3 regions of the Nocardioides sp. Z35_8 genome follow, and region 3 is predicted to be linked to each of the others. Evidence: predicted binding sites of a transcription regulator. Region 3 holds the regulator's gene; each other region holds the start of a gene.

Region 1 (9,900 bases), on a different contig from region 3:
CGGTGGGACGCCGCCGGCAAGGTCCCCCGCGACCGGATGAAGGAGCTCGAGGGGCGCATGCGCAAGGTCGAGCAGGCGATCCGGGCCGTCGAGGACGAGCAGTGGAGCCGCAGCGACCCGGAGAAGTCCGCCCGCGCCGACGACATGATCGGCAAGCTCGAGGCCGGGATCGCCGAGGCGCAGGCGCGCCTCGACAGGGCTGCCGCCGCCGGCGACGATCGCAAGGTCAAGGACCTCCAGGGCGAGCTCGAGAGCAAGCAGGCGTTCCTCGAGATGGCCCGCCGGGCGGCGGCCGACTTCAGCTGAGCCCGGTCCGCCGCGGCTTCGCCCGGCGTCCCCGAGTGGCGCCGGGTCAGGCCGTGACGCGGTAGGCGTCGAACACGCCCGGCACGGCGCGCACGGCCCGCAGCACGCCGTCGAGGTGGGCGGCGTCGGCCATCTCGAAGGAGAACCGGCTCTTGGCGACCCGGTCGCGCGTGGTGGACAGCGTGGCGCTGAGGATGTTCACGTGCGCGTCGGAGAGCGCCATGGTGATGTCCGACAGCAGCCGGGCCCGGTCGAGCGCCTCGACCTGGATGTTGACCAGGAACGTCGACTGCGACGTCGGCGCCCACTCCACCTCGAGCACCCGCTCGGGCTGGCCGAGCAGGCTGGCGGCGTTGGTGCAGTCCTTGCGGTGCACCGAGACTCCCCCGCCCTTGGTGACGAAGCCGAGGATCGGGTCGGGTGGCACCGGGGTGCAGCACTTGGCCAGCTTGACCCACAGGTCGTCGACGCCCTTGACGATGACCCCGGAGTCGGCGGGTCCGCGCTTGGTGGCGGTGCGGGATCGGCCCGTGATGGTGACGCCCTCGGCGAGGTCCTCCTGGGCACCCTCGTCGCCACCGTGCAGGTCGATGACGCGGCGTACGACGGCCTGGGCGCTGAGGTTGCCCTCCCCCACCGCGGCGTAGAGGGCCGACACGTCGGCGTGGTGGAAGTGCTCGGCCACGAGCGCCAGCACGTCGTGGGTCATCAGCCGGTTGAGGGGCAGGCCCTCCTTGCGCATGAGCTTGGCGATCTGGTCCTTGCCGCGCTCGATCGCCTCGTCGCGCCGCTCCTTGGTGAACCACTGGCGGATCTTGGAGCGGGCGCGCGGCGACTGCACGAAGTTGAGCCAGTCGCGCGAGGGCCCGGACGTGGGCGACTTGGACGTGAACACCTCGACCACGTCGCCGTTGTCGAGGGTCGACTCCAGCGGCACGAGGCGACCGTTGACCCGCGAGCCGATCGTGTGGTGGCCGACCTCGGTGTGCACGGCGTAGGCGAAGTCGACCGGCGTGGCGCCCATCGGCAGCGCGATCACGTCGCCGCGGGGGGTGAAGACGTAGACCTGCTGCTGGTTCATCTCGAAGCGCAGCGACTCCAGGAACTCGCCCGGATCCTCCACCTCGCTCTGCCAGTCGAGGAGCTGGCGCAGCCAGGTGAGGTCGTCCTTGTCGCCGAGGCGGTCGGTGTCGACGCCCGCCTTGGAGTTCTCCTTGTACTTCCAGTGCGCGGCGACGCCGTACTCGGCGCGGCGGTGCTGCGCGAACGTGCGGATCTGCACCTCGACCGGCTTGCCCTGCGGGCCGATGACCGTCGTGTGGAGCGACTGGTACATGTTGAACTTCGGCATCGCGACGTAGTCCTTGAACCGCCCCAGCACCGGGTTCCAGCGCGAGTGGATGACGCCGAGCGCGCTGTAGCAGTCGCGGTCCTCGTCGACGAGGATCCGGATGCCGACGAGGTCGTAGATGTCGGAGAAGTCGCGGCCGCCGACGATCATCTTCTGGTAGATCGAGTAGTAGTGCTTGGGCCGGCCGGTCACCTTGGCGTTGATCCGCGCGGCCTTGAGGTCCTGCTCGATCTCCGCGACCACCTCGGCGAGGAACTGGTCGCGCGAGGGGGCCCGCTCGGCCACCATCCGGACGATCTCGTCGTAGATCTTCGGGTGGAGCGTGGCGAACGCCAGGTCCTCCAGCTCCCACTTGAGGGTGTTCATGCCGAGCCGGTGGGCCAGCGGGGCGTAGATGTCGAGGGTCTCGCGGCTCGAGCGCTCCTGCGAGGCCGCCGGGACGTAGCGCAGGGTGCGCATGTTGTGCAGCCGGTCGGCCAGCTTGATGACCAGCACGCGGATGTCGCGCGACATCGCCACGATCATCTTCCGGATGGTCTCGGCCTGCGCCGAGTCGCCGTACTGCACCTTGTCGAGCTTGGTGACACCGTCGACGAGCAGCGCCACCTCGTCGCCGAAGTCGGCGCGCAGCGCGTCGAGGGTGTAGGGCGTGTCCTCGACCGTGTCGTGGAGCAGCGCCGCGACCAGCGTCGGCTCGGTCATGCCGATGTCGGCGAGGATGGTGGTCACCGCGAGCGGGTGGGTGATGTAGGGGTCGCCGCTCTTGCGCATCTGGCCGGTGTGCCACTTGTCGGCCACCGCGTAGGCGCGCTCGAGGAGCGCCAGGTCTGCCTTGGGATGGTTGGCCCGCACGGCCCGGAACAACGGCTCGAGCACCGGGTTGGAGGACGGCGGCCGGGTGCCGACGCGGGCCAGGCGGGCGCGCATGCCGCGCGCGCTCGGGGACGCCTTCGCGTCGTGCGCCGGTGCCTGCTCCTCTGCCATTGGCCCAGTCTAGTGAGGGTGTCGGCGATCGATGCGCGGGGACGGGACGGGCACGGTCAGATCGTGAGCAGCGTGGCGATCGGAAGGTCGCCGGTGACCGCGCGCGGGTCGAGGAAGGAGAGCTCCATCAGCACCGACACACCGGTCACCACGCCGCCGGCGGTCTCGACGAGCTCGCGCGTCGCGCGCGCGGTGCCGCCGGTGGCGAGCACGTCGTCGACGAGGAGCACGCGCTCCCCCGGCGCGATGGCGTCCTTGTGCAGCTCGAGGGTGGCCTCGCCGTACTCGAGCGAGTAGGAGACGGCGTGGGCCTCGCGCGGCAGCTTGCCCGCCTTGCGCACCGGGACGAAGCCGACGCCGAGCGCCAGCGCCACCGGGGCCGCGAGGATGAAGCCGCGGGCCTCCATGCCGACGACCTTGTCGACGACCACGCGGCCGCGCTCGTCACGACCGGCGGCCGCCAGCGCGGCGATGACCGCGGAGAACGCCTCGTGGTCGGCCAGGACGGGGGTGATGTCCTTGAAGGTCACCCCTTCCTCGGGCCAGTCCGCGACGTCGACGACGAGGCGCTCGAGCGCCTCCTTCGCCGTACGACGATCAGGCATCGTCGCGGGGGTCGGCGTCGGGCTGCTGCAGCGGCTCGTCGACCTTGGCGATCGCCGCGCGCACGACCTCGATCTGGGTGCCCGGGGCGATCTCGAGCCGGGCGCGGTCGTCGGTGAGCGAGACCACGGTGCCGAAGATGCCGGAGGACGTCATCACGCGCTGGCCGACCTCGATGCTCTGCTGCAGGCGCAGGACCTCCTTCTGGCGGCGCTGCTGCGGGCGGATCACCATGAACCAGAAGAGGGCCACGATGGCGACCAGGGGCAGAAGGGCAGCGACATCGTTCACGGTGGGGGTCTCCTCGGGGGGTCGGGTGCGTGAGCGCGTGGGAGTCTACGCGGGTCGCCCGGCGAGCTCACACGTCGTCGAAGAGGCCGGAGTCGAGGGTGGAGTCGACGGTCGGGACGGCGGGCGGGGTGAGGCCGAGGTGCTGCCACGCGGCGGGCGTCGCGACCCGCCCTCGGGGGGTGCGGGCGAGCATGCCCAGCCGGACGAGGAAGGGCTCGGCCACCTCCTCGACGGTCTCGCGCTCCTCGCCGACCGCGACCGCGAGGGTGGAGACCCCCACCGGTCCCCCGCCGAACCGGCGGCAGAGCACGTCGAGCACGGCCCGGTCGAGCCGGTCGAGGCCGGACTCGTCGACCTCGAAGAGGTCGAGGGCCGCGTGGGCGACGGGCAGGCTCAGCACCCCGTCGGCCCGCACCTGGGCGTAGTCGCGGACCCGGCGCAGCAGGCGGTTGGCGATGCGGGGGGTGCCGCGCGAGCGTGACGCGATCTCGCTGGAGCCCTCGGGTGTGACGTGCACGCCGAGCAGCCCCGCGGAGCGGTGCACGATCCGGTCGAGCTCGTGGGGCTCGTAGAACTCGAGGTGGGCGGTGAAGCCGAACCGGTCGCGCAGGGGCCCCGGCAGCAGGCCGGCGCGGGTGGTGGCGCCGACGAGGGTGAACGGCGGGATCTCGAGCGGGATCGCGGTCGCACCCGGCCCCTTGCCGATGACGACGTCGACCCGGAAGTCCTCCATCGCCATGTAGAGCATCTCCTCGGCCGGGCGCGACATCCGGTGGATCTCGTCGACGAAGAGCACGTCGCCCTCGTTGAGCCCCGAGAGGATCGCCGCGAGGTCGCCGGCGTGGGTGATCGCCGGCCCGCTGGTGAGCCGCAGCGGCGTGCTCATCTCGGCGGCGATGATCATCGCGAGCGTGGTCTTGCCGAGCCCCGGCGGGCCGGACAGCAGCACGTGGTCGGGCGCCCGGCCGCGGCGGCGGGCGGCCTCGAGGACCAGCCCGAGCTGGTCGCGCACCCGCGCCTGCCCGACGACCTCGTCGAGCGTGCGGGGCCGCAGGGCCGCCTCCACCGCGCGCTCGTCGCCGTCGGCGTCGGCGTCGGTGAGCCGCTGGAGGTGGCCCAGCTCGGCGTCGGTGAGCCGGAGCTCGTCGTTGAGGTCGCCGTGGAGGTCCTCGTCGGTGTCGTCCCAGTTCATCGGCTCAGGCCTTGCTCAGCGTGCGGAGCGCGGCGCGCAGCAGCGCGCCGACGTCGGGCTGGTCGCCGGCCTCGGGAGCCACGGCGTCGACCGCCTTCTCCGACTCCTTGGCCGACCAGCCGAGGCCGACGAGGCCCTGCTGGACCTGGTCGCGCCAGGCCTCCGTGGGCGGGGACGCCGCGGCCGGGTGGTGGGCCCCGACGGGAGGACCGATGCGGTCCTTGAGCTCGAGGATGATGCGCTGGGCGCCCTTCTGCCCGATGCCGGGGACCCGGGTGAGCGCCTTGACGTCCTCGGTGGTCACGGCCCGGCGCACCTCGTCGGGGCTCATCACGGCCACGATGGCCTGGGCGACCTTGGGCCCGACCCCCGAGGCGGTCTGGACGATCTCGAAGACCTGCTTCTCGTCGTCGTCGAGGAAGCCGAAGATCGTCAGGCTGTCCTCGCGGACGACCATGCTCGTGGGCAGCGTCGCGGGGCGCCCGACCCGCAGCGTCGCCAGCGTGCCGGGGGTGCACATCAGCTCGAGCCCCACGCCACCGACCTCGAGGACGGCGCTGGACAAGGTGACGGCGGCGACCTCGCCGCGGACGAAGGCGATCATCGGGTCCTCACGTGGGTGGTGCTCGGTGGGGTGCTGGTCGGGCTGGGGCGCCGCGGGGCTCGTTGCTGCGCTCGGGCCTGGGCGGCGGCGGCCTCGAGCCGGGTGCTGGCCGAGCCCCGCCAGACGTGGGTGATGGCCAGCGCGAGCGCGTCGGCGGCATCGGCCGGCTTGGGCAGCTCGGCCAGCCGGAGGATCCGCACCACCATCGCGCCCACCTGGGCCTTGTCGGCTCGGCCGTTGCCGGAGACGGCCGCCTTGACCTCGCTCGGGGTGTGCATCGCGATGGGCAGGCCGCGCCGGGCGGCGACGACGAGCGCGATGCCGCTGGCCTGGGCGGTGCCCATGATGGTGCTGGAGTCGGAGCGGGCGAAGACCCGCTCCACGGCGACGGCGTCGGGCCGGTGCTCCTCGATCCAGGCGTCGAGGCCCTTCTCGATGGTGACCAGCCGCTCGGCGATCGGCAGGGAGGAGCTGGTGCGGACCACCCCGACGTCGACCAGCGTCAGCGGCCGGCCGACGCTGCCGTCGACCACCCCGACGCCGCAGCGGGTGAGGCCGGGGTCGATGCCGAGCACGCGCACGAAGCTCCCCTTCCGCCGTCGGTCCGGCCACGTCGTCCGAACATGTGTTCGTGCGACCACGCTAACCCGCGGCGGCCGCGGGTCGTCGTACGACACGCGGCACGGCGCGGGGCTCAGGCGTCGGCGGTCTCGAGCTCGGCCATCACCTCGGCGGGGATGTCGACGTTGGTGAAGACGTCCTGCACGTCGTCGAGGTCCTCGAGCGCGTCGACGAGCCGCAGCACCTTGGTCGCCCCGTCGGCGTCGACGGGGATCTCGAGGCTGGGCACGAACTCCACGTCGGCGGAGTCGTAGTCGATGCCGGCGTCCTGCAGCGCCGTGCGGACCGCGACGACGTCGGTCGCCTCGCTCTGCACCTGGAACGCCTCGTCGAGGTCGTTGACCTCCTCCGCGCCCGCGTCGAGGGTCGCCTCGAGGACGTCGTCCTCGCTCACCTCGCGGTCGTCCTGCGACTTGGGCACCATCACGACGCCCTTGCGGGTGAACAGCCGCGAGACCGACCCGGGGTCGGCCATGGTGCCGCCGTTGCGGGTGACCGCGGTGCGGACCTCCATCGCGGCGCGGTTCTTGTTGTCGGTGAGGCACTCGACGAGGAACGCGACGCCCTGCGGGCCGTAGACCTCGTAGGAGATGCCCTGGTAGTCGACCCCGCCCGACTCGGCGCCCGAGCCGCGCTTGACCGCGGAGTCGATGTTCTTGTTGGGGACCGAGCTCTTCTTCGCCTTCTGGATGGCGTCGTAGAGGGTCGGGTTGCCGGCGGGGTCGCCGCCGCCCTGCTTCGCCGCGACCTCGATGTTCTTGATCAGCTTGGCGAAGAGCTTGCCGCGCTTGGCGTCGATCGCGGCCTTCTTGTGCTTGGTCGTTGCCCACTTGGAGTGGCCTGACATGAGTCCCTCTATCCGTCGCTCGAGCCTGGGCGGTCGTCAGGCCGAGCGCACCAGGTCCACGAACATGCCGTGCACCCGGCCGTCGCCGCCGACCTCTGGGTGGAACGAGGTCGCCATCAGGGGGCCTTGACGGACCGCGACGATCCTACCCGCGGCCGGGCCGTCCTCCACCCGCCCCAGCACCTCGACGTCCTCGTCGACCGCCTCGACCCACGGCGCGCGGATGAAGATCGCCCGCACCGGGTCGGCCAGCCCGTCGAGGCGGAGGTCCTCCTCGAAGGAGTCGACCTGGCGCCCGAAGGCGTTGCGGCGCACGGTGATGTGCAGCCCGCCGACGCTCTCCTGGCCCGCCGCCCCGTCCTCGATGCGGTCGGCGAGCAGGATCATCCCGGCGCAGGTCCCGAAGGTGGGCAGCCCGCCGCGCACGGCGTCGCGCAGCGGCTCGAGCAGCTCGAAGACCGTCGCGAGCTTGACCATCGTCGTGGACTCCCCGCCCGGGATCACGAGGCCGTCGCAGGCGGCGAGCTCGGCCCGACGGCGTACGGCGACCGGGTCCGCGCCCGCGGCCCGCAGCACCTCGAGATGCTCGCGCACGTCGCCCTGCAGGGCCAGCACGCCGATGGTCGGGTCCACGAGCGCCGATCCTAGGTCGCGGTGACGCCGCCCGCCGGTTGGGGCACACTCGCCCCATGGGCGGCGGGTGGGAGCAGGTTCCGGAGGCGCGAGTCCCCGCGCCCCTCGCGCCGCACGTCACGTCGATGTACGGCTACGCGGCGAGCGGGCTGGCGCCGGGCGTGCACCGCGGACTCCCGTCGGCCGCGCTCACCCTGGTGCTGAGCCTCGACGAGCCGCTGCGCACCGCGCCCACGGCGAAGGACTGGGACGCCGGAGTCCGCGACGAGCAGTGGGTGAGCCTCGGCGGGCTGCACACCCGCCCGGCCATGGTCGAGCAGCCCGGTCGGTGGGCCGGGGTCCAGCTCACCCTCGACCCCGTGGGTGTGCGGCGGCTGCTGGGCGTCCCCGCGGCCGAGCTGCCTGTGGGCAGCTGGGACGCGCGCGACCTGTTCGGCGCCGAGGTCGACCGGGTGGTCGAGGAGATGCACGCGGCGCCCGACTGGAACGGGCGGTATGCCGCGGTCGCCGGCTTCCTGTCGCGCCGCATCCGCCGCACGCAGCGCGGCGCGGAGCCGCGCGACGCGTCCGCGGAGGTCCGCGAGGCGTGGCGGCTGCTCACCCGGCGGCGCCACCTCGCGGTGTCCGACGTGGCCGACGCCGTCGGCTACAGCCGCCGGCGGCTCCACCAGCTGATCACGGCCGAGACGGGCCACGGCCCGAAGACCGTCCAGCGGCTCGCCCGCTTCGACGTCGCCCGGCGCGCGGTGGTCGCGGCCGGCGCGTCGGGCTCGTCGCTCGCCCAGGTCGCCGCCCGCACCGGCTACTACGACCAGTCGCACCTGGTCCGCGACTTCAGGGAGTTCGCGGGCCTCGGGCCGTCGGCGTGGCTCGCCGCGGAGTTCCCAAATGTCCAAGGCGCACCACCCGGGGTCGCGGCAGCATCGCCGTCATGAGCGAACAGCACCCACCGACCGTGTGGCCCGCCCTGCAGGCCCACGACCCCGATGCCGTCATCCGCGCCCTCGTCGCCCTCGGGTTCGAGGAGACCGCGGCCTACCGCGACGAGGCGGGCGTCGTCCAGCACGCCCAGCTCGACTGGCCCGAGGGAGGCGGCGTGATGCTCGGCTGCCACAAGCCGGACGGCCCGTTCACGCAGCAGCCCGGCACCAGCGCGGCGTACGTCGTCGCGCCGGACGTCGACGCCGTGCACCGGCGCGCCGCCGAGGCGGGCCTCGAGCCCAGCGAGATCGTCGAGCAGGACTACGGCAGCCGTGAGTTCCGGGTCACCGACGCGGAGGGCAACCAGTGGTCGTTCGGCACCTACGCCGGCGAGCCGCGGCGAGGCTGAGCCCGCCGCGGTCCCGCGTCACCAGCCACGCTCGGCCAGGCGATGCGGCTGCGGGATCTCGTCGACGTTGATGCCGACCATCGCCTCGCCGAGCCCGCGCGAGACCTTGGCGACGACGTCGGGGTCGTCGTGGAACGTGGTGGCCTTGACGATCGCCTCGGCGCGCTGGGCCGGGTTGCCGGACTTGAAGATGCCCGAGCCCACGAACACGCCCTCGGCGCCGAGCTGCATCATCATCGCCGCGTCCGCCGGGGTGGCGATGCCGCCGGCGGTGAAGAGCACGACCGGCAGCTTGCCCGCCGCCGCGACCTCCTTGACCAGGTCGTAGGGCGCCTGCAGCTCCTTGGCCGCGACGTAGAGCTCGTCCTCGGACATGCCGTGCAGCCGGCGGAGCTCCCCGCCGATCGTGCGCATGTGCATGACCGCGTTGGACACGTCGCCCGTGCCCGCCTCGCCCTTGGAGCGGATCATCGCCGCGCCCTCGGTGATGCGGCGCAGCGCCTCGCCCAGGTTGGTCGCGCCGCACACGAACGGGACGGTGAAGGCCCACTTGTCGATGTGGTTGGCGTAGTCGGCCGGGGTGAGCACCTCGGACTCGTCGACGTAGTCGACGCCGAGCGACTGCAGCACCTGGGCCTCGGCGAAGTGGCCGATGCGGGCCTTGGCCATCACGGGGATCGAGACGGTCTCGATGATGGAGTCGATCATGTCGGGGTCGCTCATCCGCGACACCCCGCCCTGGGCGCGGATGTCGGCGGGCACCCGCTCCAGCGCCATCACCGCGACGGCGCCGGCGTCCTCGGCGATCCGGGCCTGCTCGGCGGTCACGACGTCCATGATCACGCCGCCCTTGAGCATCTCGGCCATGCCGCGCTTGACGCGGCTGGTGCCGTGCTCGATGGGGGTCTGCGACGAGGTGTGCTCAGCCATGCCTCGATCGTAGTGCCGCCCCGCCCGGACGGGGGCATCGGCGTGAGACCTGGATCACACCGCGCTCAGGCTTGGGAGGCCGCCCGGTCGAGGGCCTGGCGGCGCACCACCCAGATGCGCTGGGCGACCGTCACCGAGCTCAGCGCCCCGAGCAGCGCGAGGCCCCACGCGAGCACCAGCGGCTGGTCGCTCAGCTCGGCGGCGATGG
Region 2 (9,900 bases), on a different contig from region 3:
AGCTGGTGGTGATCGGTGTGGCCGCCGAGGACACCGAGGCGTTCGCCGACGACCTGGAGCGGATCGGCCTCACCGCGCGCCCGAGCAACTGGCGCCGCTCCACGATGGCCTGCACCGGCATCGAGTTCTGCAAGCTCGCCATCGTCGACACCAAGGAGCGCGCCCGCCGCCTGGTCACCGAGCTCGAGAAGCGCTTCCCCGACCTCGACACCGCCATCTCGGTCAACGTCAACGGCTGCCCCAACGCCTGCGCGCGCACCCAGATCGCCGACATCGGCCTCAAGGGCCAGCTCGTCATGGACACCGACGGCCGCCAGGTCGAGGGCTTCCAGGTGCACCTCGGCGGTGCCCTCGGGCTCAACCCCGCGATGGGTCGCAAGCTGCGCGCCCACAAGGTCACCAGCGCCGGCCTCGACGACTACGTCTCCGCCGTCGTGTCGGCCTACCTGCGCGACCGCACCGACGGCGAGCGCTTCGCCACCTGGGTCGCCCGCGCCGACGAGGTGCTGCTGCGCGGGGAGCCGGTGGCGTCCTGATGTCCGAGCGAGCCGTGCCCTTCCACTGCCCCTACTGCGGGGACGAGAACCTGTTCCCCCGCGAGGGCGCAGGTGCCTGGGAATGCCGCTCGTGCCTGCGCAGCTTCACCGTGCAGATGACCGGGATGATCCCGCACCCCGGCACCGACGGAGGCGCGCCGTGAGCCTCTCGACCCGCGCCGCCCGCGCGTTCAAGGGCACCCACACCGAGGGGCGTACGCCCGAGGAGCTGCGCGAGCTCGTCTCCCACGTCGGCGCCGAGCTCGAGCTCGCCCCCGCCGAGGTGATCATCGAGTGGGCCGTGGCGACGTTCGGCGAGCGGTTCGCCATCACCTCCTCGATGGGCGACGCCGTGCTGGCACACCTCGCCTCCACGGTGGCTCCCGGCATCGACGTGGTCTTCCTCGACACCGGCTACCACTTCCCGGAGACCATCGGCACCCGCGACGCCGTCGAGGCCACGCTGCCGGTCAACCTGCTGACCATCACGCCGGTCCAGAGCGTCGCCGAGCAGGACGCCGCGCACGGCACGGACCTCTACCGCACCGACCCCGACCTGTGCTGCGCGCTGCGCAAGGTCGCGCCACTCAACGAGGCCCTGTCGCGCTACGACGCCTGGGCCACCGGCCTGCGCCGCGCCGAGACCCACAACCGGGTCATCGCGCCCGTCGTCGGCTGGGACGCCCGCAAGGGCAAGGTCAAGGTCTCCCCCCTGGCCCGCTGGAGCGACGAGCAGGTGGACCGCTACGTCCTCGACCACGGCGTCCTGGTCAACCCCCTCGTCCACGACGGCTACCCGAGCATCGGCTGCCGGCCCTGCACGCGCCGCGTCGCCCCCGGCGACGACCCGCGCAGCGGGCGGTGGGCCGGCACCGGCAAGACCGAGTGCGGGATCCACGCATGACGTCACCCACGACCCTCGAGACCATCTCCCGCTCGACGCAGCGCGACAACGTCGTCCCGCCGCAGCACCACACCCTGATGCACCGCTCCACTCACGAACGGAGGCACGCCTGATGGCTGCTCCTGCTCTGGTTGCCCTGGCCCACGGAAGCCGGGACCCGCGTTCGGCCGCGACGATCAAGGCGCTCGTCGCCGAGGTCAAGGCGATGCGACCCGACCTCAAGATCGAGACGGCGTTCCTCGACCTCTCCAAGCCGAGCTTCGACACGGTCGTCGACCGGCTGGTGAAGGCGGGCCACGACGAGATCGTCGTCGTCCCGCTGCTGCTCACCGAGGCCTACCACGCCAAGGTGGACGTGCCCGAGGCCATCGCCGCCGCGATGGCCCGCCACGACGGGGTCCGGATCCAGGCCAGCCGCATCCTCGGCATGGAGGCCGCCTTCCTCGAGGTGCTCGACCTGCGCCTGCGCGATGCGCTCAAGGCCGCCCGGGTGCGTGAGCTCGACGCGCTGGTGCTGACGGCGGCCGGGTCGTCCGACCCGCTCGCCAACCAGGCGGTCGCCCGCATCGCCCGCACCTGGGGCGCGCGTCACCGGCTCCCGGTCACCGCGGCCTTCGCCTCGGCCGCTCCCCCGGCCGCCGGCGAGGCGGTGCGTGCGTTCCGTGCCGAGGGCAAGCGCCACGTCGCCGTCGCGTCGTTCTTCCTCGCTCCCGGCAGGCTGCCCGACCGGGCCACCGAGCTGGCCGTCGAGGCCGGTGCCGTGGCGGTCTCCGACCCGCTCGGGGCGCACCCGGCGGTCGCCCGCGCGATCCTCGCCCGCTACGCCGTGGGCGCCGTGGAGCTCGTCCCCGTCTGATCCGGCACGACGTCGTCGCGGTCGGTCGCTCGGGCGACCGGTCACCCGAGGTCAGGTGAGGTGCTTGAGCGCCTCGCGCCGCGACAGCCCGCTCAGCCGGTCGGCGTGGTCCTGCACGAAGGTGCGGACCCACGCCGGGTCGGTGCGCGCATGCTGTCGCAACGCCCACCCCACCGCCTTGCGGACGAAGAACTCGCGCCCGTACGTCGTGTCATCGAGGTTGGCGACGAGCACCCGCTCCAGCAGGTCGGTGTCGGTCTGCTCGCCGTGGCGCAGCTGCGCCAGCACGGCCGTACGCCGCACCCACAGGCTGTCGGGGTCTACCGACCAGCCCTCGACGACCGGCGTGGCCGCACCCCGGTGGTCGAGCAGCACCTGGCCGACGGGCTGCGAGGCGATCTCGTCGACGACGTCCCACCAGGAGCCGAGCCGGACGAGGTGCTCGAGCAGGGGCAGCAGGTCGGGGTCGAGCCACGCGCGGTAGGCCGGGTCGCGCAGCAGCGCGACCGCGGCGTACCACTCCTCGCGGTGCTCGACGTCCTCGAACAGCTCGAGCACCGCGGCCTCCCACTGCGCCCGGTCGACGAAGCGGTGCTCGACCAGCAGGGGCCGCAGCAGGGCCCTGAGCTCCGGCGCCGTCAGGCCGGCGAACGGCAGCGCGGACTTCATGTAGGCCTGCTGCTGGGCCGCGCGCACCGGGTCGCCGGCCACGGCGAGGGCCGCCCGCACCGCACCGACGTACGTCATGGGCTAGCCGACGAGCCGCTCGCGCAGGTGGGCGAGCTGTCGCGCCGGGTCGGCGGTGAGACCTCCGTGCACCGGGCCCGGCTGCAGCACCGTGCTCCGCGGCGCCTTGAGGAACCCGAAGCGCTGCCCCAGCGACTGCCGGGCCGCCTCGCCGGCGCGCTCGTCGCCGCGGCACACCCGGTCGGCGAAGGTGAGGGCCTCGCACACGTGGTCGACGTCGATGCCGGGGTGGAGGGCGCGGAGCCGATCGGCGTCGACCGACCACGAGGCGTCGAGGTAGTCGGCGGCCTGGCAGTGCAGCACGACGCCGACGTTGACGAACTCCTCGCGCTCCGGGCGGGGCACGCACCGCAGCACGACGTACTGGTAGGCCATCCGGCGAGCGGTCATCGTGCGACCTCCGGCAGCCACTGGCGGGTGCCCAGGCGCGCGAGGAGGAACTCGACGTACGCCTCGCGCAGCGCACCGGGCGTCTCCGCGCCGGGCACCGGCTCCAGCCACACGTCGGGGACCGCGGCCAGCACGTCGACGAAGGCGTCCCGGTCGAGCCGGGCGGCGATCTCCTCGTCGAGCTCGCGCGCCCGGCCGGCGCAGGTCTCGAACACGTGGCCGGCGGCGTCCCACGGCTGCGCGGCGAACCGCGCCGGGTCGGTGACGCCCGAGCGCCAGCCGTGGTGGAAGTAGAGCGAGGCGCCGTGGTCGATCACCCAGAGGTCGCCGTGCCACAGCAGCAGGTTGGGGTTGCGCCACGAGCGGTCGACGTTGGCGGTGAAGGCGTCGAGCCACAGCACCCGCGCCCCCTCGTCGTCCGCCGTGCCGACCTGGCCGTCGACGCCGAACGAGCCGGGCAGGAAGTCGATGCCGAGGTTGGGCCCGACGCTGGCGTTGAGCAGGTCCTGGACCTCCTCGTCGGCCTCGTAGCGCGCGAGCTCGGGGTCGAGGTCCAGCACGACCAGCCGCGGGGTGCGCAGGCCGAGGCGGGTGGCCAGGCCGCTGACGATGACCTCGGCGACGAGCACCTTCGCGCCCTGACCGGCGCCGCGGAACTTGCACACGTAGGTGCCGAGGTCGTCGCCCTCCACGACGCCGGGCAGGCTGCCGCCCTCGCGCAGCGGGGTGACGTAGCGGGTGACCTGGACCGTCGGGAGGGGGCCGGTGACTGCGGTGCTCGTCACCGGACCGGTGCCTCCTCGGCGAGCCGCCGGATCTCGGCCGCGACGTCGAAGCGGGCGGCCGGCCAGTGCAGGTCGAGGCCGCGCAGGGTGTCAAGGAGGATGTGGGCGATCGCCAGGTTGCGATACCACTTCTTGTCCGACGGCACGACGTACCACGGCGCGGCGTCCGTGCCCGTGCGCTCGAGGGCGATCTCGTAGGCCTGGCGGTAGGCCGACCACATCGTCCGCTCGTCGAGGTCGCTCGTGTCGTACTTCCAGTGCTTGTCGGGGTTGGCCAGCCGCGCCGCGAGGCGGTTGTTCTGCTCGGCGGCGCTGATGTGGAGCATGCACTTGACGACCGAGACGCCCTCGTCGGTCAGCCGGGCCTCGAAGTCGTTGATCGCGCCGTAGCGGCGCTCGATCTCGGCGGGGTCGGCGAAGGAGCGGACGCGGCCGATGAGGACGTCCTCGTAGTGGGAGCGGTCGAAGACCCCGATGTAGCCGGCCTCCGGCAGCCCCTTCTCGATGCGCCACAGGAAGTCGTGCGCGAGCTCCTCCTCCGTGGGCGCCTTGAAGCTGGTGATGCGGATGCCCTGGGGGTCGACCAGGCCAATGGTGTGGCGCAGCACGCCGCCCTTGCCGCTGGTGTCCATGCCCTGGAGCACCAGCAGGATGCGCCGCTGGGAGCCGGCGGTGCGCTCGGCCCACAGCCGCTCCTGGAGGTCGGCCAGCTCGACCTGCATGTCGGCGAGCGCGGCCCTGCCGTCGGTCTTGGTGCCGTCGAAGCCGGGCGTGGCGTCGGTCGCGATCGTCGTGAGGTCGACGGGTCCGCCCGGCAGGCGGAGCGCGTCGGCGATGGCGGGTCTCATGGGGTCATCATGGCCCACCGGCGCCCGTACGACGGCGTACGCGTCAGTGCGCCATCGCGTCGGGATCCACGACCGGCGGCAGCACCGACCAGGGGAAGTCGATCCAGCGCTCGGTGACCCGCCACGAGTAGTCGGGTCGGATGACCGACTGGGGCTTCTCATAGATGACGACCGTGCGCACCTCGGCGACGTGTCCCTCGGAGAACGCGTGGACGAGCTCCAGCGTGCGCCCGGTGTCGGCGACGTCGTCGGCCACCAGCACCTTCAGGCCCGACAGGTCGACGGCCGCCGGGGTCGGGGGGAGCATGATCGGGACGTCGAGGCGCTGGTCGACGCCGGTGTAGAACTCCACGTTGACCACGGAGATGTTCTTCACCGCCAGCGCGTATCCGAGCCCCATGCCGAGGGCGAGTCCGCCCCGGGCGATCGCGAGGATCATGTCGGGATGGAACCCCGAGTCGGCCACCTCCTGGGCCAGCTCGCGCGTCGCCGTGCCGAACAGGTCGTAGGTCAGGACCTCGCGCTCGCTCACGGCACCATCCCACCAGAGGCGGTCGCCCGTGGGAGAGGCGGGCCCGCAGCCCGGCCCCGGGTCAGAAGTCGGGGTGGGGCTCGTCGACCTCGGCTGCCCCGGCCAGCGCCTCGCGGACGACGGAGAACGCGAGGCCGGCGGGGTAGCCCTTGCGAGCGAGGAGGCCGGCCAGGCGGCGGGTGGCGACCTGGGGGTCGAGCCCTGCCATCGAGCGCAGCTTCTTGTCGACGAGCGCCCGGGCGGCGATGCGCTGGTCGTCCTCGTCGATCTGCTCGAGCGCGGCCTTGGCGTCGTCGTCGCCGACGCCCTTGCGCCGCAGCTCCTGGGCCAGGGCGCGTGGGGCGAGGCCGCGACTGCGGTGCCGGCTCTCCACCCACTGCCGGGCGTAGGCGGCGTCGTCGATCAGCCCGACCTCGGTGAAGCGGTCGAGCAGGCCGGCGGCGAGGTCGTCGGGCACGCCCCGCTTGGCCAGCTTGTCGGCCAGCTCCTGGCGCGAGCGCGCCTGCCCGGTGAGGGTGTCGAGGAGGATCCTGCGGGCCACCGCCTCGGGGTCGGCCTCGACCTCCGCGGCGGCAGCCTCCTCGCGGGCGAGCCTGGCCGCCTCGCGCTCCTCCCAGGTGCGGGTGCGTCCGCGACCACCCGAGCGACGGCCACCTCGACCCCCACCTCGATCGCTGCCGCGCCCAGCGCGATCGCCTCGGGCAGGGCGATCGGTGCCGGGCTCCGGGGTCTCGGCGCCGGTCCCGGTGGGCGTGGGTGGGACCTTCCCCACCCACGCCTCCACGCCGAGGCCGACGTCGCCGACCCACGACGGGGCCGGCCGGGTCTCCGGCCCGACCGCACCCGACGAGGGTCCGGATGCGGAGCCGGGCGCCCGGTCAGAAGTCATTGACCCCGATGGGCTCGTCGCTCAGGTCGTCGGCGGGCTTGTCGACGGCGGGAGTGACGCCCAGCTTCTCGAGGATGAGCTTCTCGATCTCGTTGGCGAGGTCGGGGTTGTCCTTGAGGAAGTTGCGCGAGTTCTCCTTGCCCTGGCCGAGCTGGTCGCCCTCGTAGGTGTACCAGGCGCCGGCCTTGCGGATGATGCCCGCCTCGACGCCAACGTCGATGAGACCGCCCTCGCGGCTGATGCCCTTGCCGTACATGATGTCGAACTCGGCCTGCTTGAACGGCGGGGCCACCTTGTTCTTGACGACCTTGACGCGGGTGCGGTTGCCGACCATGTCGGTGCCGTCCTTGAGCGTCTCGATGCGACGCACGTCGAGGCGCACCGAGGAGTAGAACTTCAGCGCGCGACCACCGGTCGTGGTCTCCGGCGAGCCGAACATCACGCCGATCTTCTCGCGCAGCTGGTTGATGAAGATGGCCGTGGTGCCGGAGTTGTTGAGGGCACCGGTCATCTTGCGCAGCGCCTGGCTCATCAGGCGGGCCTGGAGGCCGACGTGGCTGTCGCCCATCTCACCCTCGATCTCGGCGCGGGGCACGAGCGCGGCCACGGAGTCGATGACGATCAGCGACAGCGCGCCGGAGCGGACCAGCATGTCGGCGATCTCGAGGGCCTGCTCACCCGAGTCGGGCTGCGAGACCAGGAGCGCGTCGGTGTCGACGCCGAGCGCCTTCGCGTAGTCGGGGTCGAGCGCGTGCTCGGCGTCGATGAAGGCGACGATGCCGCCGGCCGCCTGCGCGCTGGCCACCGCGTGGAGGGCGACCGTCGTCTTTCCGGAGGACTCCGGACCGTAGATCTCCACGACGCGCCCGCGCGGCAGGCCGCCCAGGCCGAGTGCGACGTCGAGGGCGATCGACCCCGTGGGGATCACCTCGAGCGGGGCACGCGTCTCGTCGCCCAGTCGCATGACCGAGCCCTTGCCGAACTGCTTCTCCACCTGAGCGAGCGCGGCATCCAGGGCCTTCTCGCGGTCTGCACCAGCCATTGCAGTGTCCCGTCTTGTCGTCGTGTCGTGAGAGGTACGTCTGCGACGCTAGGGCGAGCCACCGACAGTCCCTGATCAGGACGGTCGAACGCTGTGGACAACCTCGCCCCTCGTCATACCTGTGGAAGCACAGTAGCCCGAACAGGTGTTCGATGTCGGCTCCGGGTGCGGCGTGTCGCGCCCGGTTCGTGAGTGGGCGGGGCGGGGTCGGGAGCAGGTCAGGCGTGGCGGTGGGTGAGGGTGCCCGCGACCAGCACCGCGCCCGCCAGCAGCGCGGCGAACATCGCGAGCACCGGATAGCCGAGCGAGCCGACGATGACGCCGGCGAGCGCGCCTCCCCCGGCGGCGGTGAGCGACATCGCCATGTCGGAGGTGCCCTGCACGTCGGTGCGCGCCTCGATGGGCGTGCGGTCGGCGATCACCGTCGACGCCGCGACGGTCGCGCACGACCAGCCGACGCCGAGCAGGAACAGCCCCGCGAAGATCTGCCACGACGTGCCCTGCGGCGACAGGCCGCACAGCGCGAGCGAGACCAGCAGCACGACTCCCCCGGCGACCAGGACCGCGGCGCGGCCGTAGCGGTCGGCGGCCCAGCCTACGAGCGGCGAGAAGGCGAACATGCCGAGCACGTGCACCGAGATCACGAAGCCGATGACCTCGAGGTGCGCACCGCCGTGCTCCATGTGGAGCGGCGTCATGATCATCACGGTGACCATGGCGGCGTGGGCGCAGGCCATCGCCACCACCGCGGCGCCGACCGCCGGCACGTCGCGTACGACGACGACGAACCGACGCCACGACCGCCCGCGCGGCTCGCGGTCGTCGGGCGCGGCGCCGGCCTCCTGCTGCGCGAGCAGCAACGGGTCGGGGCGCAGCCGCCACCAGACCCACCCCGCCGCGAGCACGAGGACGACGGCACCGATGGCGAAGCCGCCGGTCAGCTCGGGCACGCCGATCGACCGGGCGACGCTCGCGCCCACGCCGGTGAGGTTGGGCCCGGCGACGGCGCCGATCGTGGTGGCCCACACCACGACCGACAGCGCTCGGGCGCGGTGCTCCTCAGTGGCGAGGTCGGTGGCGGCGTAGCGCGAGCCGTTGTTGACCGCCGTCGTGGCGCCGAGCAGCACCGCGCCGAGCAGCAGCACCGCCATCGAGTCGACGACGCCGGCGACGACCGCCAGCACCGCGCCCGCCGCGCCCGCGAGGTAGCCGAGGACGAGCCCGACGCGTCGTCCGCGGCGTCGCATCACCCGCGCCAGGGAGTAGGCCGCCGCAGCCGTGCCGAGGACCTGGAAGGTCTGCGCGAGGCCGGCCATCGTCTCGCTGCCGGAGATGTCACGAGCCAGCAGGGAGGCCGTCGCCACGCCGATGGTCACGCCGACGGCGCCGACGGCCTGCGAGACGACGAGGGTGCGCACCGTGCGCCGCTGCACGTCGGCCACGGAGAGGCCAGCCTCCAGCCGGGTGGTCACCGCTCGCTGTCCGGGAGCTCGAGGTGGCGGCGCACCGCGGACCAGACCTGCTTGGGAGGGATGCCGGCGTCGAGCGCCTCGCGCGTCGTGCGCCCGTCGAGTTCGCGCACGACTGTGAGCTCGGCCCAGGTGCGCGAGTAGTCACGCCCGAGGACCTGGTCGAGCCGCGCCCAGAGCTCCGTGTGCCTCATGGGGACACCCCATCACGGACCGCCGACACCTCGAGCCACGACTCCGACCGCTTGCCCGAGATCTCGCCGCGCACCTCGACCTCGGCCCAGCCGGCACCGAGGACGACGGCGCGCAGGGCGTCGGCGCGCCAGTAGGTGAAGTGGCGCCGGTGGCGGATCGACCCGTGCGTCGACCACCCCTCACCGTCACCCTCCTTGAGGGAGATCCGCAGCAGCCCGCCGGGCCGGGTGACCTCGGCGAGGCGCCCGAGCACCGTCGGCAGGTCCGCCCGGGCGACGTGGAGCAGCGAGGCGTTGGCCCACACGGCGTCGTACGGGCCCTCCGGCGAGGTGAGGTCGTCGACGAGCGGGTCGAGGAGATCGGCCTGCCACCCCCGCTGGCGCAGGAGGTCGACGAAGCCCTGCGAGACGTCCGTACGCCGCACCCGCAGGCCGAGCTCCTCGACCAGCCGGGCGTCGCGACCCCCGCCGGACCCGATCTCCAGCACCCGGGCGCCCGGAGCCAGCCGGTCGACGAAGTCCTCGATGTCGGCACGGACCGAGGCCGGCATGACCGGTGACGCGTCGGCGTACGCCGCGGCGTCGAGGTCGTAGGCCCGGACCGTCTCGTTCACCCGAGCCCGGCCCCCACGTCGTGCAGGTGGTGCACGACGTCGTGCAGGTGGTAGGTGCCGAGGGAGGCGACGGTGAAGCGGTCGCCGTTGGAGC
Region 3 (9,900 bases):
ATTGCGGCACCCGCCAGCGCCCGCACGACCATGCGGTGGGTCATCGCAGGACGAGCTGCGGGAGTGCCTCGACGACCTCGAGGTCCTCGCTGGCGCCGGTGACCCAGATGGTGGACGGAATGGTCTCAGGGGGGCCGCCGTCGACCGTGAAGCTGGCAGCCCCGTACTGGGTGTCAACGCTGACAGCGACCTGTTCGACCTGCTCGTAGACGTGGGCCACGTCGAGACTTGGGTACGGCGCCCCTGGGCTGGTCGTCGTCTCGGAGGTGCCGTCGCCGAAGTTCCAACGGTAGGCGACCGGCCTGGCGGTGACGACCACGTTGGATCCCTGCAACTGCACCGGAATGCTTGACGCTTGCGTGTTGGTGGTGAAGAAGTTGGTCTCCAGGTTGACAAGCGTCTTCCCGTTCGGCGGCTGGACCGACAGTGCCGATGGGGACCAGTCCAGTTCGTCAAACGCTCGGATCACAAGTGTGCGAATTGGAGGGTCGTCAACGTCCGCCGCCTCGTCCGCCGTCAAACAGGCCGTGCCCACCCTAGTCCCGTCTCGAAACACCGCGTACAACGTTCCCGTACGACCATCGACCGTGCAGGCCCGGGGATTTGAACAAGCTTCCACCCCGCCCGAAGTTCCGTCCTTACACAACTGATAGACCAGCCACGTCGACTTCGGCTCGGCCTCTTGCGCCGCTTGGAGGGTCTGACCCGTGTACTCGCATACGACCTCAACCGAGTAGAGGTCGGCTGTCTCGTAGCAGGTTTGCCCATCCGCCTGCGCAGCCGTCGGCGACCAGATGGCGCTCTGCGCGGCCAGCACGATCACGACGACGTAGATCACCCGAGCACCGATCACGACGGCACCTGCGTGAGTCGCACGACCCTCCACGGCGACGTCGCATTGAGACGGAATCGGTAGACCAGGTCCCCGCCCGAATACTCCTGCTCCCGGGCATTCGCATTCTCTTTGATCACAGTGGGCGCTGATGTCACGCGCACGTCAAAGACCGGACGTGAATCGCCTCCGGACTTGTCGGCCACGTCTTCAACGGACCAACCCTCGGTCCTCACGAAACCGCCGGCGTCAAAGGCGCTCCGAACCCGATCGGCCACCTGCGAGCAGGCTTTGCACCCGGCCGACAGGCGGAGGTACTCCGAGGTATCGCCCGAGTTCTGCATCGAGTTGCTCACCTCAACCCACCTCCGAATGAAGTCCTCCGGACTCTCGACGGCGACCGTCTCGGTCTCCGTGGGTGTCGGGGTCGGCGAGGAGCTGGTGGGATCGGGGATCTGGGGCTCGGGGGCGGGTTCGTCGGAGCACCCGGCCACGAGGAGCGGGACGGCGAGGGTGAGGGCGAGTGCGCGGCGCAGGTGCATGAAGTGCCTCCCGAGAACGACATCAGCACGCTGAAACTACCCATTCCCGCGCCCCCGCAACCACCCCGGCGACGAAACCTGTGGACGACGCCCCAGCGGGGCCGGGATGGGAATGCGCCGAGGGGCGGGCCCGTGGGCCCGCCCCTCGCCTTCCCCTGGTCCACCAGCCGGGGTCGAAGCGGCTGATGGAGGCCTCGCGCGTCAGTCGGAGACGACCGGGACGCGGAGCTTCTGGCCGGCCGCGAGGCCGGCGGACTCGAGGGCGTTGAGCCGCTCGATCTCGGTCATCACCGCGCGGACGTCGCCGTCGGTGGCGATGTCGCTGGCGATCCCCCACAGGGTGTCGCCGGGCGCCACCTGGACGATCTGGGTCGGGGCGGGCTGGCCGGCCTCGCCAGTGCCGACCGCGCCGCCGGCGAGGACGAACGCCACGGCGAGGGCGAGGAACAGCGAGGTCAGGAAGACCACGAGCCGGCCACGGCGGGTCAGCCGCACGGTGGAGCGGCGCTGGGCAGCAGCCGGGGCGAAAGCGGGGGAAAGGCTGAGGGTGCTCATGGTGGCCTCCTGGGGAAGAATCAGCCGGTCGTCTCTGTCGAGCGAATGTCTAGTCGGGCCCACCGACAGTGGCCTCGGCCACCGGTGGTCGATCAGACGTTCGATCGAACATGTGTACGACGGTAGAGCACGTGTTCGAACGACGCAAGCACCTCGTCGAACAAATGTTCGGGGCTTCCCCAGGTGGAGACGTCAGCGGCGCTTCATGGCGCGCCGGCCCTGCGCGGCGAAGAGCCCGGCCGCGTGCTGCATCAGCCCGGGAGCGAGCGCCGAGCCGCGCACGACTCCCCCGCGCCACCCCGGCACGGCACGCACCACCCGGCTCGACCCGACGAGCTCGACCGCGGCCGCCGCGACGTCCGCCACGGCCAGGATCGGGCCTCCCGAGTAGACCAGCTGCGACCCCAGGCCGTCGGGGTCCTGCGCGGCGAGCATCGCGGTGTCGACCCCGTCGGGGCACAGGGCGTGGACCCGCACCCCGCGCGGCGACTCGGCGTTGACGGACGTCGACAGCGAGACGACCGCGGCCTTCGTGGCCGCGTACACGCTGTATCCCGGCACCGGGCCGAGGCCCGCGAGCGAGGCCACGTTGACGACGTCGCCACCCGCTGGGCCGAACGCCGCGAGCGCCGCGCGGGTGCCCCACATCGTGCCGAGCAGGTTGACCTCGACCAAGCGGCGCACCTGCTCCTCCGCCAGCTCGGCGAGCGTGCCGTCGTCGCCGACGCCGGCGTTGTTGAACCACGCGGTCAGCTCGCCGTGGCGAGCCGCCTCCTCCGCCACGAGCCGGTGCGACGCAGGGTCGCGTACGTCCTGGGCCAGGCCGGCGACCGCGCCGATCTCGTCGGCGGTGGCGGTCGCCGCGGCGCCGTCGAGGTCGCCGATCAGGACCCGGTGGCCGCGGGCGATCATCAGCTCGGCGATGCCGCGACCGATCCCACGCGCACCACCCGTCACGACGCTCACGGTGGGGGTCCCGGTCGAGGAGCGTGCCGAGGAGGGTCGCGAGGAGCGTGTCGTCATGGCGGGACCCTAGCGACACGCGGCTTCGAACAGGTGTTTGATCCTGACCTGCCGGGCGGTCTACGGTGGGCGCACCAGCTCCTCCCTGACCAGCCGTGGACGGAGGGGGCAACCGCACTGGAGGACGCATGGCCAAGCAGGACGACAAGAACGTCATCGAGATGCCCGACGGACCCCCGGACGCCACCGGCCTGACCCCGCGCCAGCAGCGGGTGCTCGCCACGATCAAGGACTCCATCGAGACCAAGGGCTACCCGCCGTCGATGCGCGAGATCGGCCAGGCCGTCGGCCTCACGTCGTCCTCGAGCGTCGCCCACCAGCTGCGCGTGCTCGAGGGCAAGGGCTTCCTCAAGCGCGACCCCAACCGTCCCCGCGCCCTCGAGGTGTTCCTCCCCGAGGTGATGGCCGCCCGTCGCAGCATGTCGAGCGGCGAGGAGACCTCGATCGACGAGACCGGCATCGGCGACGCGATGCCGACGGCGATCAACATCCCGGTCGTCGGCCGCATCGCCGCCGGTGGCCCGATCCTCGCCGAGGAGCAGGTCACCGACGTCTTCCCGCTGCCCAAGCAGCTCGTCGGCGACGGCACCCTCTTCCTCCTCGAGGTCTCCGGCGACTCGATGGTCGACGCGGCGATCTGCAACGGCGACTACGTCGTGATCCGCCAGGAGCAGACCGCCACCAACGGCCAGATCGTCGCCGCGCTGATCGACGGCGAGGCGACCGTCAAGACGTTCCAGCGCAAGGACGGCCACGTGTGGCTGCTCCCCCACAACGACGCCTACGACCCGATCCCCGGCGACGACGCGACGATCCTCGGCGTGGTGACGGCGGTCCTGCGCAGCCTCTGACCTACCGCGCGGAGCCGGACGCGGCGGCGACCAGCGCCGCCGTCAGCTCCTGCACGCCGGGCCGCGGACGACGCTCGCGGCTCAGCGCGTAGACGGTGCGGGTCGGTGGCGCGACCAGACGGCGTACGGCGACGCCCGCCGGCAGGCCCGGCACCAGCATCGCCGGCACGAGGGCGACGGCGAGCCCGGCCGCGACGAGTGCCACCTTGCCGAGCAGGTCGCCCGCCACCAGCTCGACCCTGGGCTCGAACCCGACCCGGCCCGCGGCCCGCTCGAGCAGGCTGCCCGAGCCGGGGTGGTCCTCGGCCCAGATCTCGTCGGCGAACGACGTGAGCCGCACGCGCCGGCGGCCGGCGGCCAGGGCGTGCCCCGCGGCCAGGACGACGCACATCTCGTCCTCGAGCAGTCTCGTACGTCGCACCTCGGGGTCCGTGGGCAGGCCGGGTGGATAGTCGGTGACCACCGCGACGTCCACGTCGCCCGTGCGCACCCGCTCGTGCAGCCGGGCCGAGCCGTCCGAGCGCAGCGCCACCCGCGGACCCTCGGCCGGGAGCGACCGCAGCGTGCGGGGCACGAGGTCCACGGAGGCGGAGGGCACGGCGCCGAGGGTGAGCGGCACCGCGTCGCCAGCGCGGGCGCGACGTACGGCGTCCCTCGCCCGGGCCGCCTCACCCACCAGCAGGCGCGCGTGCGGCAGCAGCGCTTGCCCTGCGGCCGTCGGCCGGACCCCGCGCGGCAGGCGCTCGAGCAGGGCCTCGCCGAGGTCGTGCTCCAGGCTCGCCACCTGGCGCGAGATCGCCGACTGGGTGTAGCCGAGCTCGTCGGCCGCGGCCGTGAAGGAGCCGGCCTCGCACACCGCCACGAAGGTCCGCCACGCCGTCAACGCCATGCAGAGAAGTATGCGCAGACCGCATGGAGCGATGCGACACCTCCGCTTGTCGCAGGCCGCTGCCGGTTCCATGGTCGTAGGCATGAACGAACACGTGGTGGTGCTGGGGCTCGGGCGGATGGGCCGGGCGATGGCAGAGACCCTTGCCTCCGCGGGCGCACGGGTCGCGTCGTGGAGCAGAGGCGGCGGCGGGACGGCCGGCACGGCCCCGGAGGCGTTGGCGCGCCCGGGGCCGGTCGTGCTCGCCGTCTACGACGGGCCTGCCTGTCGCGCGGTGCTCGCCCAGGTCGCCGAGCACCTCGCCGGGCGACTGGTCGTCGTCACGAGCACGGTCGGAGTCGACGAGGCCGACGCGCTGGCGTCGATCGTGTCCTCGGCGGGCGGCCGATACGTCCACGCGCCCGTCGTCGGCTCCGTGCCGGCGGTCCGGGCCCGCACCCTGCGCCTCCTGGCGGGCGGACCGGCTGCCGACGTCGAGGAAGCGGTCAAGGCACTGACACCGGTGCTGGGCGGCGTGAGCCGGTTCGCCACCCCGCGCGAGGCCGCGGCCGCCAAGCTGGTCGCCAACGCGTCGCTGGCCGCCGCGCTGCTCTCCGTGCGCGACTGCCTGGCCGGCGCAGCGGCGCTCGGGCTCCCGCTCACCGCGGCGCTCGACGTGCTGGCCCTCGGGCGGCTCGGCGACACCGTGGGATCGCTCCGCCCTCGCCTCGAGCGCCCCGACCAGACCGCGCACTTCACCGTCGACGCGCTCGTCAAGGACCTCGGGCTCCTCGCAGCTGCGGGAGGACCCTCGGCCCCGCTCGACCGGCTCTCCCGCCTCGTCACGACGGGTCGGTTGACCGGATCCGACGACGTGTCGGCCGTGGCGCTCTCCGCCTCCACCCGGACGGCCACGTCGTGACCGGCATCGACGACGTGCGGGCGCCGCTGCACGCCTATGTCCGCGGGCACGCTACGGGGGACCCGTCGTGGTTCCGCACCGCGTTCCTGCCCACCGCGCACGTCGAAGGGCTGCGTGAGGGCACCTTCACCTCCTGGTCGATGGACGACTACTGCGCGTTGTTCGACGGCACGCCGGCGCCCGACGAGGCGGACCGGAGCAGGACCGTCGACCAGGTGTGCGTCGAAGGGACCGTCGCCACGGCGACCATGACGCTGCGCCACGGGGAGTCCGTCTTCACCGACATGTTCGTCCTGGTGCGGGTCGACGGCGTCTGGCGGATCGCCAACAAGGTCTACCACCGGCACGCGTCCTGACGCGGACCGGTGCACCTCAGGGCCCGGCGGGCACGATGGCTCCATGAGCCACCTCGAGCAGTCCTATGACTACGTCATCGTCGGTGCGGGGGTCGCTGCGGCGAGCGCCGCGAAGGGCATCCGCTCGCGTGACGAGAGCGGCCGCATCGCCGTCATCGGCTCCGAGCCCGACAAGCCCGTCTACCGACCGGCGCTGTCGAAGGACCTCTGGCTCAAGGACGACGAGACGCTCGAGGGGGCGTCGCTGGCCGGCGACCTCGACGACGACGACGCGGTCGACCTCGCCACCGACACGACCGTGACGGAGATCGACCCCGGCGCCCATGTCGTACGCCTCGCCGACGGGAGCACCGTCGGCTACGGCAAGCTGCTGCTGGCCACCGGTGCCGAGCCCCGCCAGCTCCCCGTCGACCCGGGCCCGCGGGTCGTCTACTACCGCACCGCCGCCGACTACCAGCGGCTGCGGACGATCGCGACCGAGGGCAGCCACGTCGTCGTCGTCGGTGGCGGCTACATCGGCTCGGAGATCACCTCCGCCCTGGTGCAGAACGGCGTCGAGGTGACGCTCGTGCTCGACCGCGAGGACGTGCAGGAGCAGATGTTCCCGACCGCGCTGGCGGCCACGGTGACCAAGGCGCTCGCCGACCGCGGCGTGCGGCTCGTGCACGGCTCGATCGAGCGCGGCACCGAGCACGACGGCGGCGTCCGCATCCGCCTCGCCGACGGCACCGACGTCGCGGCCGACGCGGCCGTCATCGGAGTCGGGGTGCTGCCGCGCACCGGCCTCGCCGAGTCCGCCGGCCTCGAGGTCGAGGACGGCGTCGTGGTCGACGAGCACCTGCGCACGAGCGACCCCGACGTCTACGCCGCCGGCGACGTGGCGTCCTACCCCGACGCGCTGCTGGGGCGCCGACGCGTCGAGCACGTCGACCAGGCCGAGAAGTCCGGCGAGCACGCCGGCAGGGCGATGGCGGGCGCCGACGAGGCGTACGGCTACACGCCCTTCTTCTGGTCCGACATCCTGGACTTCGGCTACGAGGCCGTCGGCGAGACCAGCAGCGACCTCGACCTGGTGGAGGACTGGAAGGACGGCGAGATCGGCACCGGCGTCGTCTACTACCTCCGGTCCGGGCTGGTGCGCGGCGTGCTGCTGTGGAACGTCTGGGACAGCGTCGACCGGGCCCGCGAGGTGATCGCCGAGACGGCGAAGCAGCCGGTGGCCGACCCGGAGTCGCTGCGCGGGCGCATCCCGCTGGGCTGAGCGCGCCCGGGCAGGGCGCGGCGCCGGTGTAGCCTCGCGCCGATGTCATCCTCCGGCCCCCACCCTCCCCCTCCGGGGCTCTTCCGCACCCGCCCGGGCAACCGGCGGCGGTTGACGCCGGAGGCGCAGGAGGAGGTCGAGCGGCTGGCGGGCGCGGCCGAGGCGTCCGCGTGGCTCAGCCCGCTCGCGTACAACCTCACCATCAGCCACAGCCACCGGTTCGTCTGGTATCGCGTGGCCAAGGTCGCCACCCGCACGATCCGCCACCACTGCGAGACCCACGGCGTGAGCATGGACGTCGACCACGCGATGCGGGTGCGCTATCCCCTGGCCAGCTTCGCCGACTACTTCACCTTCGCCTTCGTGCGTGACCCGCTCGACCGCTTCGTCTCGGCGTGGCAGGACAAGGTCGTCGACCACAACTACTACGGCTTCGACCCGGCCACCCACGAGCGGATGCAGGCGATCGAGGAGTTCGCCCGCTGGACCGCGGGCCACGACCTGGCGGCCGTCCCGGGCACCGACCAGCACCTGACGCTGCAGAGCCGGATGATCGACCTCAACCGGGTCGACTTCGTCGGCCGGCTCGAGACGTTCGACCGCGACTTCGCCGAGGTGTGCGAGCGCATCGGCGCCCCGGCGGTGCCGACCGCGCCGAAGAACCAGACGGCGCCGGGTGGCCGCGACCGGCGGGTGTCGCCCGAGCTGGGCGAGCTGGTCGGGCGGATGTACGCCCGCGACTACCAGGTGTTCGGCTACGAGCCGCCGGCGTGAGCCCCCTGGGCGGCGACCACCATGAAGGCAGTTCGCATGCCCGGCACCCCGGTGCCGAGCGTGACGGTGGCCCGTCCCCGGCCGAACTGCCGACATGGTGCCCGCGTCAAGGGTCGACCGACCGTCCTGACGGCAAACCGCAACAAGCGGGACCAGGGGCCTAGGACTGCCCGAGCCGCTTGAGCGCCTGCCGTACGAGCGCGGGATCGGTGGTCGACCACATCGGCGGCAGGGAGGCCTTGAGGAACCGGCCGTAGCGCGCGGTCTCCAGGCGCGGGTCGAGCACGGCGACCACCCCGCGGTCGGACGTGGTGCGGATCAACCGCCCGGCGCCCTGCGCGAGGAGCAGCGCGGCGTGGGTGGCGGCGACCTGCATGAAGCCGTTGCCCCCGGCTTGGTCTGCGGCCCGCTGGCGCGCCGACATGAGCGGGTCGTCGGGGCGCGGGAAGGGGATGCGGTCGATGATCACCAGCTGGCAGGTGTCGCCCGGCACGTCGAGGCCCTGCCACAGCGACAGCGTGCCGAACAGGATCGTGTGGGGGTCGTCGACGAACTGCTTGGCGAGCTCGGGCAGCTGGGCGTCGCCCTGGGCGAGCGTCGTGAGGTGGGGCAGCCGCGCGCGCACGGCCTCGGCGGCGGTCTCGGCGGCACGACGGGAGGAGAACAGGCCGAGCGTGCGGCCGTCGAGGGCGTCGACGAGCTCGCAGATCTCGTCGAGCTGCGCAGGCCCGAGCCCGTCGCGTCCGGGCTGGGGCAGGTGGCGGGCGACGTAGAGGATGGACTGCTGGCCGTAGTCGAAGGGCGACCCGACGTCGATGCCCTTCCACGGCAGTGCCGTGTCGGGGTCGGCGAGGGCGACCTGCGAGTCGACGCGCTCGGTGGGCTTGAGGCCGAGCGAGGTGGCGACGGCGCCGAACTCGCCGCCCAGCATCAGGGTCGCGCTGGTGAAGACGACCGTCTTGTCGCTCAGCAGCTTGTCGCGCATCGGGCCCCAGACCTGGAGCGGGGCGACGTGGAGCCGGGCCGGGAAGCGGTCGCGCGCCTCGCCGAGCCACAGCACGTCGGCCTGCGAGCCGGCGGCCATCCGCTCGGCGTTGACGAAGACCTCCTGCACCATGCCCTTGGCCTGGGTGCGGCCGGCGTCGCCCTCGCCCTCGCCGCCGGACTCGCGCGGGAACGCCGACAGGCAGGCGCGGGCAGCGTCGCGGACGAGCACCAGTGCGTCGGAGAGCTGGGTCGACATCTGGTCGATGCGGCCGGGGGGCGTCGCCTCGAAGGCCTCGGCGAGCTGCTGCGCGGCGTCCTCGAGGTCGCCGCCCGGGTCGCCGTCGGCGGAGTCGGTCCACCGGCTGGCGCGGCGGGCGGCGCGCTCGATGTCGGGCACCGCGAGCTCGTCGGTGGCCGCCTGGGTCACCCGCGCGGTGAGCTCGTGGGCCTCGTCGATGACGACGGTGTCGTAGTCGGGGATCATCGGCACGTCCTCGATCGCATCGATCGCGAGGAGGGAGTGGTTGGTGACGATCAGGTGGCTGCGGTGCGCCTTCTCGCGGGCGAGCTCGGCGAAGCACTCCGCGCCGAACGGGCACTTGCTGGCGCCCAGGCACTCGCGGTGGTTGACCGAGACCTGGCGCCACTCGCGGTCGGTGTGCCGCGGAGCGTTGTCGCGCTCGCCGCTGCCGCCCTGCTCCGACTCCTCCTCCGCCCACGCGCGCAGCTCGAGCACCTTCTCGGCCAGCGAGCCGGTGGGCACGTCGACGAGCGTGCCCTGGTCGTCGGGGACGCCGGCGCGGATGCGGTGGAGGCAGGCGTAGTTGGAGCGCCCCTTGAGCACCGCGTAGGACGTGTCGAGCCCGGGCACGTCCTTGACCGCCTCGACCAGGCGGGGCAGGTCGCGCTCGACGAGCTGGTGCTGGAGG

The links. The regulator LexA, encoded in region 3, represses DNA repair genes until DNA is damaged. The targets are predictions, from matches to a motif close to TCGAACANNTGTTCGA.
Region 1: ruvC (crossover junction endodeoxyribonuclease RuvC) is a predicted target of LexA. The motif match lies at 5,949-5,964, and genes of this name have one in related genera.
Region 2: recA (recombinase RecA) is a predicted target of LexA. The motif match lies at 7,667-7,682, and genes of this name have one in related genera.

The regions. Positions count from the first base shown of each region.
Region 1 covers NZ_JCAQIE010000004.1:184,374-194,273, forward strand. Annotated here, with positions in the region: gene AC54T2_RS17350 (DUF349 domain-containing protein) at 1-306, shown strand, start outside; gene AC54T2_RS17355 (RelA/SpoT family protein) at 353-2,641, opposite strand; gene AC54T2_RS17360 (adenine phosphoribosyltransferase) at 2,698-3,246, opposite strand; gene yajC (preprotein translocase subunit YajC) at 3,239-3,535, opposite strand; gene ruvB (Holliday junction branch migration DNA helicase RuvB) at 3,603-4,727, opposite strand; gene ruvA (Holliday junction branch migration protein RuvA) at 4,732-5,331, opposite strand; gene ruvC (crossover junction endodeoxyribonuclease RuvC) at 5,328-5,912, opposite strand; gene AC54T2_RS17385 (YebC/PmpR family DNA-binding transcriptional regulator) at 6,026-6,799, opposite strand; gene pdxT (pyridoxal 5'-phosphate synthase glutaminase subunit PdxT) at 6,836-7,432, opposite strand; gene AC54T2_RS17395 (helix-turn-helix domain-containing protein) at 7,489-8,367, shown strand; gene AC54T2_RS17400 (VOC family protein) at 8,364-8,762, shown strand; gene pdxS (pyridoxal 5'-phosphate synthase lyase subunit PdxS) at 8,781-9,692, opposite strand; gene pgsA (phosphatidylinositol phosphate synthase) at 9,758-9,900, opposite strand, start outside.
Region 2 covers NZ_JCAQIE010000003.1:193,762-203,661, forward strand. Annotated here, with positions in the region: gene AC54T2_RS15375 (nitrite/sulfite reductase) at 1-536, shown strand, start outside; gene AC54T2_RS15380 (hypothetical protein) at 536-700, shown strand; gene AC54T2_RS15385 (phosphoadenylyl-sulfate reductase) at 697-1,440, shown strand; gene AC54T2_RS15390 (sirohydrochlorin chelatase) at 1,553-2,296, shown strand; gene AC54T2_RS15395 (DNA alkylation repair protein) at 2,348-3,043, opposite strand; gene AC54T2_RS15400 (DUF3037 domain-containing protein) at 3,047-3,433, opposite strand; gene AC54T2_RS15405 (HipA family kinase) at 3,430-4,218, opposite strand; gene AC54T2_RS15410 (PPK2 family polyphosphate kinase) at 4,215-5,066, opposite strand; gene AC54T2_RS15415 (phosphoribosyltransferase) at 5,110-5,598, opposite strand; gene AC54T2_RS15420 (regulatory protein RecX) at 5,660-6,487, opposite strand; gene recA (recombinase RecA) at 6,477-7,529, opposite strand; gene AC54T2_RS15430 (MFS transporter) at 7,748-8,971, opposite strand; gene AC54T2_RS15435 (DUF3046 domain-containing protein) at 8,998-9,192, opposite strand; gene AC54T2_RS15440 (class I SAM-dependent methyltransferase) at 9,189-9,806, opposite strand; gene AC54T2_RS15445 (DinB family protein) at 9,803-9,900, opposite strand, start outside.
Region 3 covers NZ_JCAQIE010000001.1:257,256-267,155, forward strand. Annotated here, with positions in the region: gene AC54T2_RS01215 (PKD domain-containing protein) at 41-838, opposite strand; gene AC54T2_RS01220 (hypothetical protein) at 850-1,374, opposite strand; gene AC54T2_RS01225 (LysM peptidoglycan-binding domain-containing protein) at 1,576-1,929, opposite strand; gene AC54T2_RS01230 (SDR family oxidoreductase) at 2,122-2,952, opposite strand; gene lexA (transcriptional repressor LexA) at 3,081-3,803, shown strand; gene AC54T2_RS01240 (LysR family transcriptional regulator) at 3,805-4,692, opposite strand; gene AC54T2_RS01245 (NAD(P)-binding domain-containing protein) at 4,775-5,593, shown strand; gene AC54T2_RS01250 (nuclear transport factor 2 family protein) at 5,590-5,949, shown strand; gene AC54T2_RS01255 (NAD(P)/FAD-dependent oxidoreductase) at 5,993-7,210, shown strand; gene AC54T2_RS01260 (sulfotransferase family 2 domain-containing protein) at 7,253-7,984, shown strand; gene AC54T2_RS01265 (ATP-dependent DNA helicase) at 8,145-9,900, opposite strand, start outside.